DNA from 3 places in the Arthrobacter sp. 01T425 genome. Region 1 is predicted to be linked to each of the others. Evidence: riboswitches for the same ligand, from Rfam matches in the RefSeq annotation. Region 1 holds a riboswitch; each other region holds the start of a gene.
What was found. A riboswitch is a leader RNA that binds a small molecule or an ion and turns the genes downstream of it on or off. The one in region 1 is predicted to bind S-adenosylmethionine.
Positions count from the first base shown of each region.

Region 1 (3,269 bases):
TCCTGGCCCCGGTGAACCACATCGACGGGCAGGAAATCGGCACCCCGGAACTGCGGCGCCAGCTCACGGCCGAACTCAACGCCCTCTTCGCGACCATCGAATAGCAACGCGGGGTCACTTACGGCCCATCCCATGTCCCCGGATGGGCCGTAAGTGACCCCGCGTTGGTGTTGCGCTCACCCCAGGGCGTCCGCGGGCACTGCCGGGCACAGGCGGAACGAGGCCGGGTTGAACGCCGGGAGCATGAACGTTGCGAGCACGGCGTCGAGCATTTCCGGGGCCCAGGTGCTGTTCTCCCCCAGGGTCGCGCAGACACCCAGCACCACGGGCGTTCCGTCGGTGCGGCGGCGGATCTGGACCTGGACCGGCCCGGTCAGCCCGAGCGTGCGGACGGCGGCCAGGCCCAGCTTGCGCACATCCCCGGCCTGGTTCGCCGGCACCCTGCGGCTGACCTCGTCGCTGCCGGCGCGTCCATACGGAGTCCTGGTCTTCTCGAGGACCACCGCCACCGGCGCCATCGCGTTGCGTGCCGGGGTGCCGAACACCAGGCACACATAGTCGGCGCCCGGGATAAATTCCTGGACCAGTTGCCCCGCCGGCATGTTCTTCCAGCTAACGGAGTCGGTTCCGGCCAGCAGGTGGATCCCATGGGAGCCTTTGAAGACCCGCGGCTTGACCACCACGGGGCCGCTGAGGCCGGCGAGGGAAGCCGGCGCGGCGGCGAGGTCGCCCGGAACCGCGAACCGGGGCACCGGGATGCCGGCGGCTTGCAGCGCCCAGGTGGTGAATAGGTGGTCGTTGGCGAGGGCCACCGCGGCGGGGTCGGCCACGATGATCCGCACGTCCTGGGCGAATCCGGCGCGGGCCGCGGCCAGGACCGGGAGTTCCACGGTGAGGGTCGGAATGATGACGTTGATGGCTTCGCGGTCCACCACCCGGCGCAGGTCCAGGACCATGTCCGGGTTCGTCGCCGGCAGGAGCCTGACCGCGGCGGCGGGAGCCTCCCCGGCCTGGCGGGTGTCGGCACGGGCGTCGGAGCCGAGGTACGGGAGGCCCCGGGCTTCGAGCTGGGCCGCGACGGCCCGTCCGGCGGCGCTTGTAATCCCGGTAACGAGTATGCGCGGGCCCACGATTGCTCCATTCCGCCGTCACCGGCCGGACCGCGGCTGCGGCTCCGACCGTTCCAGCCACCGATTCCCAGACAGCTTGTTGATGGACAGACGAGTCGATTCCGGGACTGCTTGATTCACACATTGCTCGAATCACCTGCAGCTCCGGCCGACTCGTCGGACCTAATCCCCCCAGTAAACGGCGAAACGTCCCGGCAGACACGAGTGGGCTGTACCCGAAACTGGAGCCCGCCACTACTCGCCCGGGCCGCGGTCCGGTTACGGAACATGACGACGGCGGCGGTGCGGGCCGGCGTCGCAGGTGTTACGTTTTTGGGGAGTAATGAGAACCGGTGCCAAGCCCTGACTGGCCGGTCGGCAACCCTCCCTTTCGCGGCGGGGTGCCTCAGGTGAATACTCGGCAATCGAGAATTCGAGCTGCAAGCGTGAAAGAGGAGATCCGTCGTGACCGACACGTCAATACCCACAACAGCCGCACCCGGCACAGCACCCGGTACCGCACCCGGGGGCGAGGAGAGGCTGGCCTACCGCCTGTTCACCGGGGCGGATGACCGCGCCTTTTGCGAGCGGGTGTCAGCCGCCCTGGCCGAGGGCTACGTGCTGCATGGAAGCCCCGCCGCCAGCTTCAACGGAAGCACCGTGATCGTGGCGCAGGCGCTGGTCCTGCCGGCCGCGATTGCCAGTGCGGACGCCGCCGTGGCCAATGCGGTTGATGAGCTCGACGCCGACGAATTTGGCGCCGACGGGGCCTTCGCGGGCCACGCATGAGCTACGCCGGAGACCTCAGCCCGCAGGAGGCGTGGGCCAAGCTGGAGGCCGGAGCCATCCTGGTGGATGTCCGGACCGAGGGCGAATGGGCCCACATCGGCATCCCGGACACCGCGGCCGCGGGCGAGAGCCGCAACGATCCGCTCTTCATCCAGTGGAACCTCGCCGGCGGCACGCCGAACCCGCACTTCGTGGAACAGCTAAGGCAGCAGGCGCCGGAGGACACCGCCGTCGAACTGGTGTTCCTTTGCCGTTCCGGTGCCCGGTCGATCGCGGCCGCGACGGCCGCGACGGCCGCCGGCTACACCTCGTACAACGTCCTTGAGGGCTTCGAAGGCGAGACCGACCGCTTTGGCGAACGCACCGTCAATGGCTGGAAGAACCGCGGCCTGCCCACCAACCTCGGAAAGATCTAAGTGACTTTCAATCCCGACGCCGCCGGCTGGGCGGCCGACACCCAGGCCGTCCGTGGCGGCCTTGACCGCACCGGCTTCCAGGAAACCACCGAGCCGATCTTCCTCAACTCAGGATTCGTCTACGAGTCCGCAGCTGCCGCCGAGCGCGCCTTCACCGGTGAGGACGAGCGCTTCGTCTACTCCCGCTACGGCAACCCCTCCGTCGCCACCTTCCAGGAGCGGCTCCGGCTGCTCGAGGGAACGGAGGCGTGTTTCGCGACGGCGTCCGGCATGTCCGCCGTCTTCACCGCCCTGGGCGCGCTGTTGGCGGCCGGCGACCGGGTGGTCGCGGCCCGCTCGCTGTTCGGCTCGTGCTTCGTGATCCTCAACGAAATCCTGCCGCGCTGGGGTGTCGAGACGGTCTTCGTGGACGGCCCGGACCTGGAGCAGTGGAAATCCGCGCTGTCCGAGCCGACCACGGCGGTGTTCTTCGAGTCGCCGTCGAACCCGATGCAGGAAATCGTGGACATCGCCGCCGTGAGCAAACTGGCGCACGCGGCCGGCGCCACGGTGGTGGTTGACAACGTCTTCGCCACCCCGCTGCTCCAGCGCTGCGGCGACCTCGGCGCGGACGTGGTGGTCTACTCCGGCACCAAGCACATCGACGGCCAGGGCCGCGTCCTGGGCGGGGCCATCCTGGGCACCAAGGAATTCATCGACGGGCCCGTCAAGCAGCTCATGCGGCACACCGGTCCGGCCCTTTCGGCGTTCAACGCCTGGGTGCTCACCAAGGGCCTGGAGACCATGGCCCTGCGCGTCAACCATTCCTCGGCCTCCGCGCTGCGGCTGGCCGAATGGCTCGAGGGACAGCCTGCGGTCGGCTGGGTAAAGTACCCGCTGCTGCCGTCCCACCCGCAGTACCCGCTCGCAGTGCAGCAGATGAAGGCCGGCGGGACCGTGCTCACCCTGGAACTGC
Region 1 covers NZ_JBFTPY010000005.1:81,105-84,373, reverse strand. Annotated here, with positions in the region: gene AC1DNG_RS08070 (aminodeoxychorismate lyase) at 1-104, shown strand, start outside; gene AC1DNG_RS08065 (ATP-grasp domain-containing protein) at 177-1,130, opposite strand; SAM riboswitch class IV at 1,449-1,562, shown strand; gene AC1DNG_RS08060 (DUF1737 domain-containing protein) at 1,590-1,898, shown strand; gene AC1DNG_RS08055 (rhodanese-like domain-containing protein) at 1,895-2,314, shown strand; gene AC1DNG_RS08050 (O-succinylhomoserine sulfhydrylase) at 2,315-3,269, shown strand, end outside.

Region 2 (3,269 bases), on a different contig from region 1:
GCCCATGGACCGTGCCGCTTCGACCACTCCGCCGCCGAGCTGGCTCAGGTTCTGTTCCACGAAGCGGGCGAAATACGGAATGGCGTTGAGGGTCAGCGGGACAATGACGGCGGCCGTGCCGATGGTCGTGCCGACAATGAACCTGGTCACGGGAATGATCGCGATCAGCAGGATCAGGAACGGGAACGAGCGGAGCAGGTTGACCAGCCCGTCCAGGACCCGGTGCAGCTTTGGCCTGTGCTTGAGCCCGTTGGGACCGATGGTGTAGAGCAGGACACCCAGCGGTGTCCCGAGCAGCACCGCCAGCGGGATCGCCACCAGCAGCATGGTGAGGGTCTGTCCCATGGCGACGCCGATTTCGGGCAGGACTTCCAGGATGCGGTCAAACATTGATCAGGCCCTCCGACGCGGCTGTGGTGTGGGTGCCCCTCCCGGAGCGGTCCAGCTGGATCTCATCGGAGACCAGGTAGCGGCCGATCGACGTCGCCGGGTGGAAACCGGGGCGCTGGAGTTCGGCGAGGTCGAGCTGCTCCACCACCCGGCCTTCTTCCATGACCGCGACGTTGTCCGCGATGGCCTTGATGACATTCATCTCGTGGGTGACCACCACGATTGTGATGCCGAATTCGGCGTTGACGTCGGCCAGGTATTGCAGGACCGATGACGTCGTCCGGGGATCCACGGCCGACGTCGGCTCGTCACAGAGCAGCACTTTGGGCCCGGTGGCAAGGGCGCGGGCGATCGCCACCCGCTGTTTCTGGCCCCCGGAGAGTTTGGCCGGATACGTTCCCGCTTTGTCGGCGAGGTCCACGATTTCCAGGGTTTCGGCGGCCCGCCGCCGGCGTTCCGCCTTCCCGACGCCGGCGAACTTCAGGGACAGCTCCACATTTTCCTGGGCTGTGAGGTTGTTGAGGAGATTGAAGTGCTGGAAAATCATGCCGATGTCATGCCGCTTGGTCCGGAGCTCGGCGTCGGACAGGGTCACCAGGTCCACGCCGTCCACCAGGACGCGGCCCGACGTCGGGCGCTCGAGGAGGTTGATGTTGCGCAGCAGCGTGGATTTGCCGGCGCCGGAGAACCCGATGATGCCCTGGATGGTGCCCCGCCTGATGTGCAGGCTGACGTCATCGACGGCCGTGAAAGGTCCCGCGGCCGAAGCGAATGACGTGCTGACGTTCTGGATCTCGATCACAGGCCCCCACCTGCTCGGGGCCGCGGCGCTGCCGCTGTCTGCGTGTTCATGATTTCCTCCGGGCTCGCCCGAGGAAAGCCCTGGGTCCTGGCTTCCGGGCAGCGCTGAGCGAAGCCGGGGAGCCTCAGAACACAGTGGTTCTCCATCGGTCCTGGCGGTAGCACCGTCCTCAAAGGAGGGGGTTGCTGCGGCGTCACGGAGCCAGATCTCTCAGCCGCTCGGGATGGTTACGAGTCCATCTCACACGGCAGGAGGCCGGATACAGAAAAAGCCGGTCACATTTTGTAACCGACTCTTCCCGATCTGTTGATCGTCATTCCCGGGCCGTTAGATGCCCACGCGCCAGCCTTCGCGGGCGGGGCACGCGTTCACGACGACGTCCAGCCCGGCGGCCTTGGCCCGGTCCGTCGCGGCGTCGTCGAAGACGCCCAGCTGCAGCCAGACGGCCTTGGCGCCTACTGCGATGGCCTCGTCTATGACTGCGCCCACCCTGTGGGAGTTGACGAAGCAGTCCACGACGTCGATCGGGTGCTTCTCCGCCGGGATGTCAGACAGGGAACGGTACCCCTTCTCGCCGTGGACATCGTCGCCCGGAAGGTTGACCGGAATGATGGTCATGCCCATCCGGTCCCGGACATAGAGGGAGACCTCATACGCCGAGCGCCATTCGTTGGTGGTGAGGCCGACCACCGCCCACGTGCCTTTGGTTCGCATGAGGCGGTCAATGACTGCCGGATCGTTAACATGGGCCATGCATCAACCTTACTCCTGCGACCTTTCCGGGCAATTGTCGAATAAATGAATGATTTGGGCAGGACCCACGCCGGGTGAACGAATATTACGGCGCTCCCGGACGCCGATTTTGCGGAATCGTGCATCTGAAGTTCTAGTAGGTAGTGACCATCCCGAGCGGCCGAGAGACCTGGATCGATGACGCCGCAGCAACCCCCCGGTGACGTGAGACGACCATTCCCACGCAACCGCTCCGCCCTCCTTCGGTGAAATTCGAGGGAGCCGGAGCAACAAAGGGTGCTACTGCCAGGACCGATGGAGTGCAGCAATGACCCCTGAGAATTCTTCCGCCCTGCCCACCTTTGCCCGGACTGCGTCCGAGGCATTCCCACAAACCACTTCGGACGCGACGGCGAACGAAGCAGGGCTGCGTGACGCGCCCGGCTCCTCTCGCGGCTCTTCGGGATGGTCCCTGAACGAGTCCACGGACGGCGCAGTGCACGGCGTCCCCGCCGATGGGCCGGCGCGTCACCGCAGCACCACCTTCGGAAACCACCTTCCCCGGCACGGCGGCGCCGCGACCGCGGGAACTGTCCAGGCAGAGACGGTTGCGTTCTGGGAAACCCAGGCTCTCCGCCTCGACTGGGCGGACCTGCCCGGCGGCGCGACGGAGCAAACCAAGCCCTGGCACACCGCGCACCGCCGGATCCCGGCCGACGTCGAGGCCGGCACCGGACCGCAGATCACCTGGTTCGAAGGGGGCAGGCTCAATGTCGCCTACAACTGCGTCGACCGCCACGTAGCGGCGGGGCGCGGAGACAAGGTGGCCCTGCACTTTGAGGGCGAGCCCGGCGACCGCCGTGCCGTCACCTACGCCGAACTCCAGCGCGAGGTCTCCAAAGCCGCCAATGCCCTCCTGGATCTCGGTATCACCAAGGGCGACCGGGTGGTCATCTACCTCCCCGTCATCCCCGAAACCGTGATCATCACCCTCGCGGTGGCCCGGATCGGTGCCATCCATTCCCTGGTCTTCGGCGGATTCTCCGCCGAGGCCCTGAAGTTCCGGGTGGAGGACACCGGCGCCAAGCTCCTGGTCACCACCGACGGCCAGTTCCGCCGCGGCACCGCCGTGCCGGTCAAGGACAACGCGGACGCCGCCGTCTCCGGCGACAACGCCATCGAACACGTCCTGGTGGTCAACCGGACCACTCCCGCGGACGAACTGGACACCGTTCCGATGACCGCCGGCCGCGATGTGTGGTGGCACGACGCCGTCGGCACCGCCTCCGAGACTCACGAAGCCGAGGCGTTCGACGCCGAGACGCCGCTGTTCATCATGTACACC
Region 2 covers NZ_JBFTPY010000013.1:26,012-29,280, reverse strand. Annotated here, with positions in the region: gene AC1DNG_RS14885 (methionine ABC transporter permease) at 1-390, opposite strand, end outside; gene AC1DNG_RS14880 (methionine ABC transporter ATP-binding protein) at 383-1,192, opposite strand; SAM riboswitch class I at 1,332-1,422, opposite strand; gene AC1DNG_RS14875 (CoA-binding protein) at 1,520-1,945, opposite strand; gene acs (acetate--CoA ligase) at 2,253-3,269, shown strand, end outside.
Region 2: it holds a riboswitch for S-adenosylmethionine, as region 1 does, so the genes downstream of both, AC1DNG_RS14880 (methionine ABC transporter ATP-binding protein) here and AC1DNG_RS08060 (DUF1737 domain-containing protein) in region 1, are expected to answer to the same signal.

Region 3 (3,269 bases), on a different contig from region 1:
ACTCGAGGAGCACCAATGTCCAACGCCTGGTCCTTTGAAACCCGCCAGATCCACGCCGGCCAGGAGCCGGACAGCGCCACCGGCGCGCGTTCCCTGCCTATCTACCAGACGACGTCGTTCGTGTTCCCCAGCGCCGAAAGCGCCGCGAACCGCTTTGCGCTCGCCGAGCTCGCGCCCATCTACACCCGGATCGGCAACCCGACCCAGGATGCCGTCGAACAGCGCGTCGCCAGCCTGGAAGGCGGTCTCGCGGCGCTGCTGCTCAGCTCCGGCCAGGCCGCCGAGACGTTCGCCATCCTCAATATCGCCGAGGCCGGGGACCATGTGGTGGCCAGCCCCAGCCTCTATGGCGGAACCTACAACCTGCTCGCGCACACGCTGAAGAAGTTCGGCATCTCCGTGACCTTCGTGGCGGACCCGGACAACCTGGACCAGTGGCGGGACGCCGTCCAGCCCAACACCAAGCTGTTCTTCGGCGAAGTGGTCTCCAACCCCCGCCAGGACGTCCTGGACATCGAGGGCGTCTCCCGGGTGGCGCACGAGGCCGGCGTGCCGCTGGTTGTCGACAACACGCTCTCCACCCCCTACCTGATCCGGCCGATCGAGTGGGGCGCGGACATCGTGGTCCATTCCGCCACCAAGTACCTCGGCGGGCACGGCGCCGCGATCGCCGGCGTGATCGTGGACTCCGGCAACTTCGACTTCGGGAAGGACCCGGAGCGGTTCCCCGGCTTCAACACCCCCGACCCCACCTACAACGGCCTGGTCTATGCCCGCGACCTCGGAGCGGGCGGCGCGCTGGGCGCGAATCTCTCCTACATCCTCAAGGCCCGGGTCCAGCTCCTGCGCGACCTCGGCTCCGCGGTGTCCCCGTTCAACGCGTTCCTCATCGCCCAGGGCATCGAAACGCTGAGCCTGCGCGTCGAGCGCCACGTGGCCAACGCCACGAAGGTGGCGCACTGGCTGGAGGGGCGGAACGACGTCGAATCGGTCGCCTACGCCGGGCTGCCGTCCAGCCCCTGGTACGAGCGCGGCCGCAAGTACGGGCCCAAGGGGACCGGCGCCGTCGTGGCGTTCAACATTGCAGGGGGAGCGGAGGCCGGCAAGCGGTTCGTCGATGCCCTCGAACTGCACTCGCACGTCGCGAACATCGGCGATGTCCGGTCGCTGGTGATCCATCCGGCGTCGACCACCCACAGCCAGCTCTCGCCCGAACAGCAGGTGATCGCCGGGGTGAACCCCGGGCTGGTGAGGCTTTCGGTGGGACTGGAGCACATTGACGACATCCTGGCGGACCTCGACGCCGGATTCCGCGCGGCCAAGTCCGCCTAGGCCGAAGCCCACGCCGAATTTCCCCACCTTTACGGGCATGACACCGGGAATCGCCGGCACTTCGGGGCGACCCGCCGGTCACGGCTGTCAAAGGTGGGGAGTCTGCGGTGCTGACGGGTCCGGCTGTCACATGGAAGTCATAATCTTCGTCATTTCCGCACCCCGTTTCGTAGACTCGTACCAGGTCATGAGTGCCAGCGACAGCCCCGGCTTGCTGGCCGGCAACCCTCCTTTTGCGGCGGGGTGCCCCGGGTGAAGACCTGGCCTGCCGGTCAGCTGACGGCGGGCAAGCGCGAAGATAGGTCCTCACATGACGATTGCCGTCACCCGCACGGGTGTTCCCGAAACCAAACCATCCCGGACCCCTGACGGGACCGTCCAGTTCGTCAGGATCGGTGATCTGCAGCTCGAATCCGGGACTCCGTTGCCGGATGTGGTGCTCGCCTACGAGACGTGGGGGACCCTGAACGCGGACGCCTCCAACGCCGTGCTCATTGAACACGCCCTGACCGGCGACACACACGTGACCCGCGGCGAGAGCGGGGAGCCCGGCTGGTGGGAACAGCTCGCCGGACCCGGGGCTCCCGTGGACACGGACAAGTATTTCGTCGTTTCGATCAACATCCTGGGCGGCTGCTACGGATCCACCGGGCCTTCCACCCCGGCCCCCGACGGGCGCCCTTGGGGATCGCGGTTCCCGCTGGTCACCCTGCGGGACACCGCCGCCGCCGAGGCGCGGCTGGCCGATGCCCTGGGCATCGGCAGCTGGTACGCGGTGCTGGGCGGCTCGCTCGGCGGCGCGCGCGCCCTTGAATGGGCCGTCACGTTTCCCGGCCGGGTCCGGCGCTGCGCCGTGATTTCCGTCGGCGCCAGCAGCACCGCCGAACAGATTGCCTTCGCGCAGGCCCAGACGCTGGCCATCCGCCAGGACCCCCACTTCAAGGGCGGGGACTACTACGGCGGCCCGGAACCCGAAGCAGGGCTCGCCCTCGCCCGGCGCATCGCGCACATCACCTACCGCTCAGCGGCCGAACTGGACGGCCGGTTTGGCCGCAACGCCCAGGAGTCCGAGACGCCCCTGGAAGCCGGATCGCTGGCCGGACGCGGGCGCTACCAGGTGGAAAGCTACCTGGACCACCAGGGCAGCAAACTGGCCCGGCGTTTCGACGCGAACAGCTACATCGCGATCACCGAAGCCCTCATGAGCCACGATGTGTGCCGGGGGCGCGGAAGCCTCGGGGAGGCACTGGCTCCGGCCACCGCCGAGTTCCTGGTGGCGGCCGTGGACTCGGACCGCCTGTATTTCCCGGCCCAGTCCCGTCAACTGGCAGAGGCCCTGCCGGGCGGCCCGGAACTGCACATCATTGAAGCGCCGATCGGCCACGACGGCTTCCTGACCGAAATCGGCCAGCTGAGCGGGCAGCTTCGGGGGACCTTCTTCGGCCACTAGGCCGGCCCGCTTGTGCATTTTTGCAGATGCGCTCTGCACTAATGGCCGTTGAGGCTCAGGGCGGGAGCGTCCATACTCATGGGGAATGACGCCATGTGCCCTACATCACGGGCGTCCTCAGTCCAATGGTCCGCAGGGTGTCGAAGGCGACACCGAAGGAGTTCACATGAGCACGGAAAACGCCGCGACAACGCGCGCAGACGAGCCGGACGTCAAAACGTCCGGACTGAAGAAGGTAGTAACGGCCTCCATGGCCGGCACGGTGGTGGAGTGGTATGAATTCTTCCTCTACGCCTCCGCCGCCACGCTGGTCTTCGGCAAGACGTTCTTCCCCAATTCGGGCACGGAACTCGACGGCATTATCGCCGCGTTCCTGACCTACGCCGTCGGATTCGTCGCCCGCCCGATCGGCGGCATCGTCTTCGGCCACTTCGGCGACAAGTTCGGCCGCAAGCAGCTGCTCCAGGTCAGCATCCTCCTGGTGGGC
Region 3 covers NZ_JBFTPY010000006.1:104,110-107,378, forward strand. Annotated here, with positions in the region: gene AC1DNG_RS09170 (bifunctional o-acetylhomoserine/o-acetylserine sulfhydrylase) at 16-1,332, shown strand; SAM riboswitch class IV at 1,516-1,631, shown strand; gene metX (homoserine O-acetyltransferase MetX) at 1,643-2,782, shown strand; gene AC1DNG_RS09180 (MFS transporter) at 2,949-3,269, shown strand, end outside.
Region 3: it holds a riboswitch for S-adenosylmethionine, as region 1 does, so the genes downstream of both, metX (homoserine O-acetyltransferase MetX) here and AC1DNG_RS08060 (DUF1737 domain-containing protein) in region 1, are expected to answer to the same signal.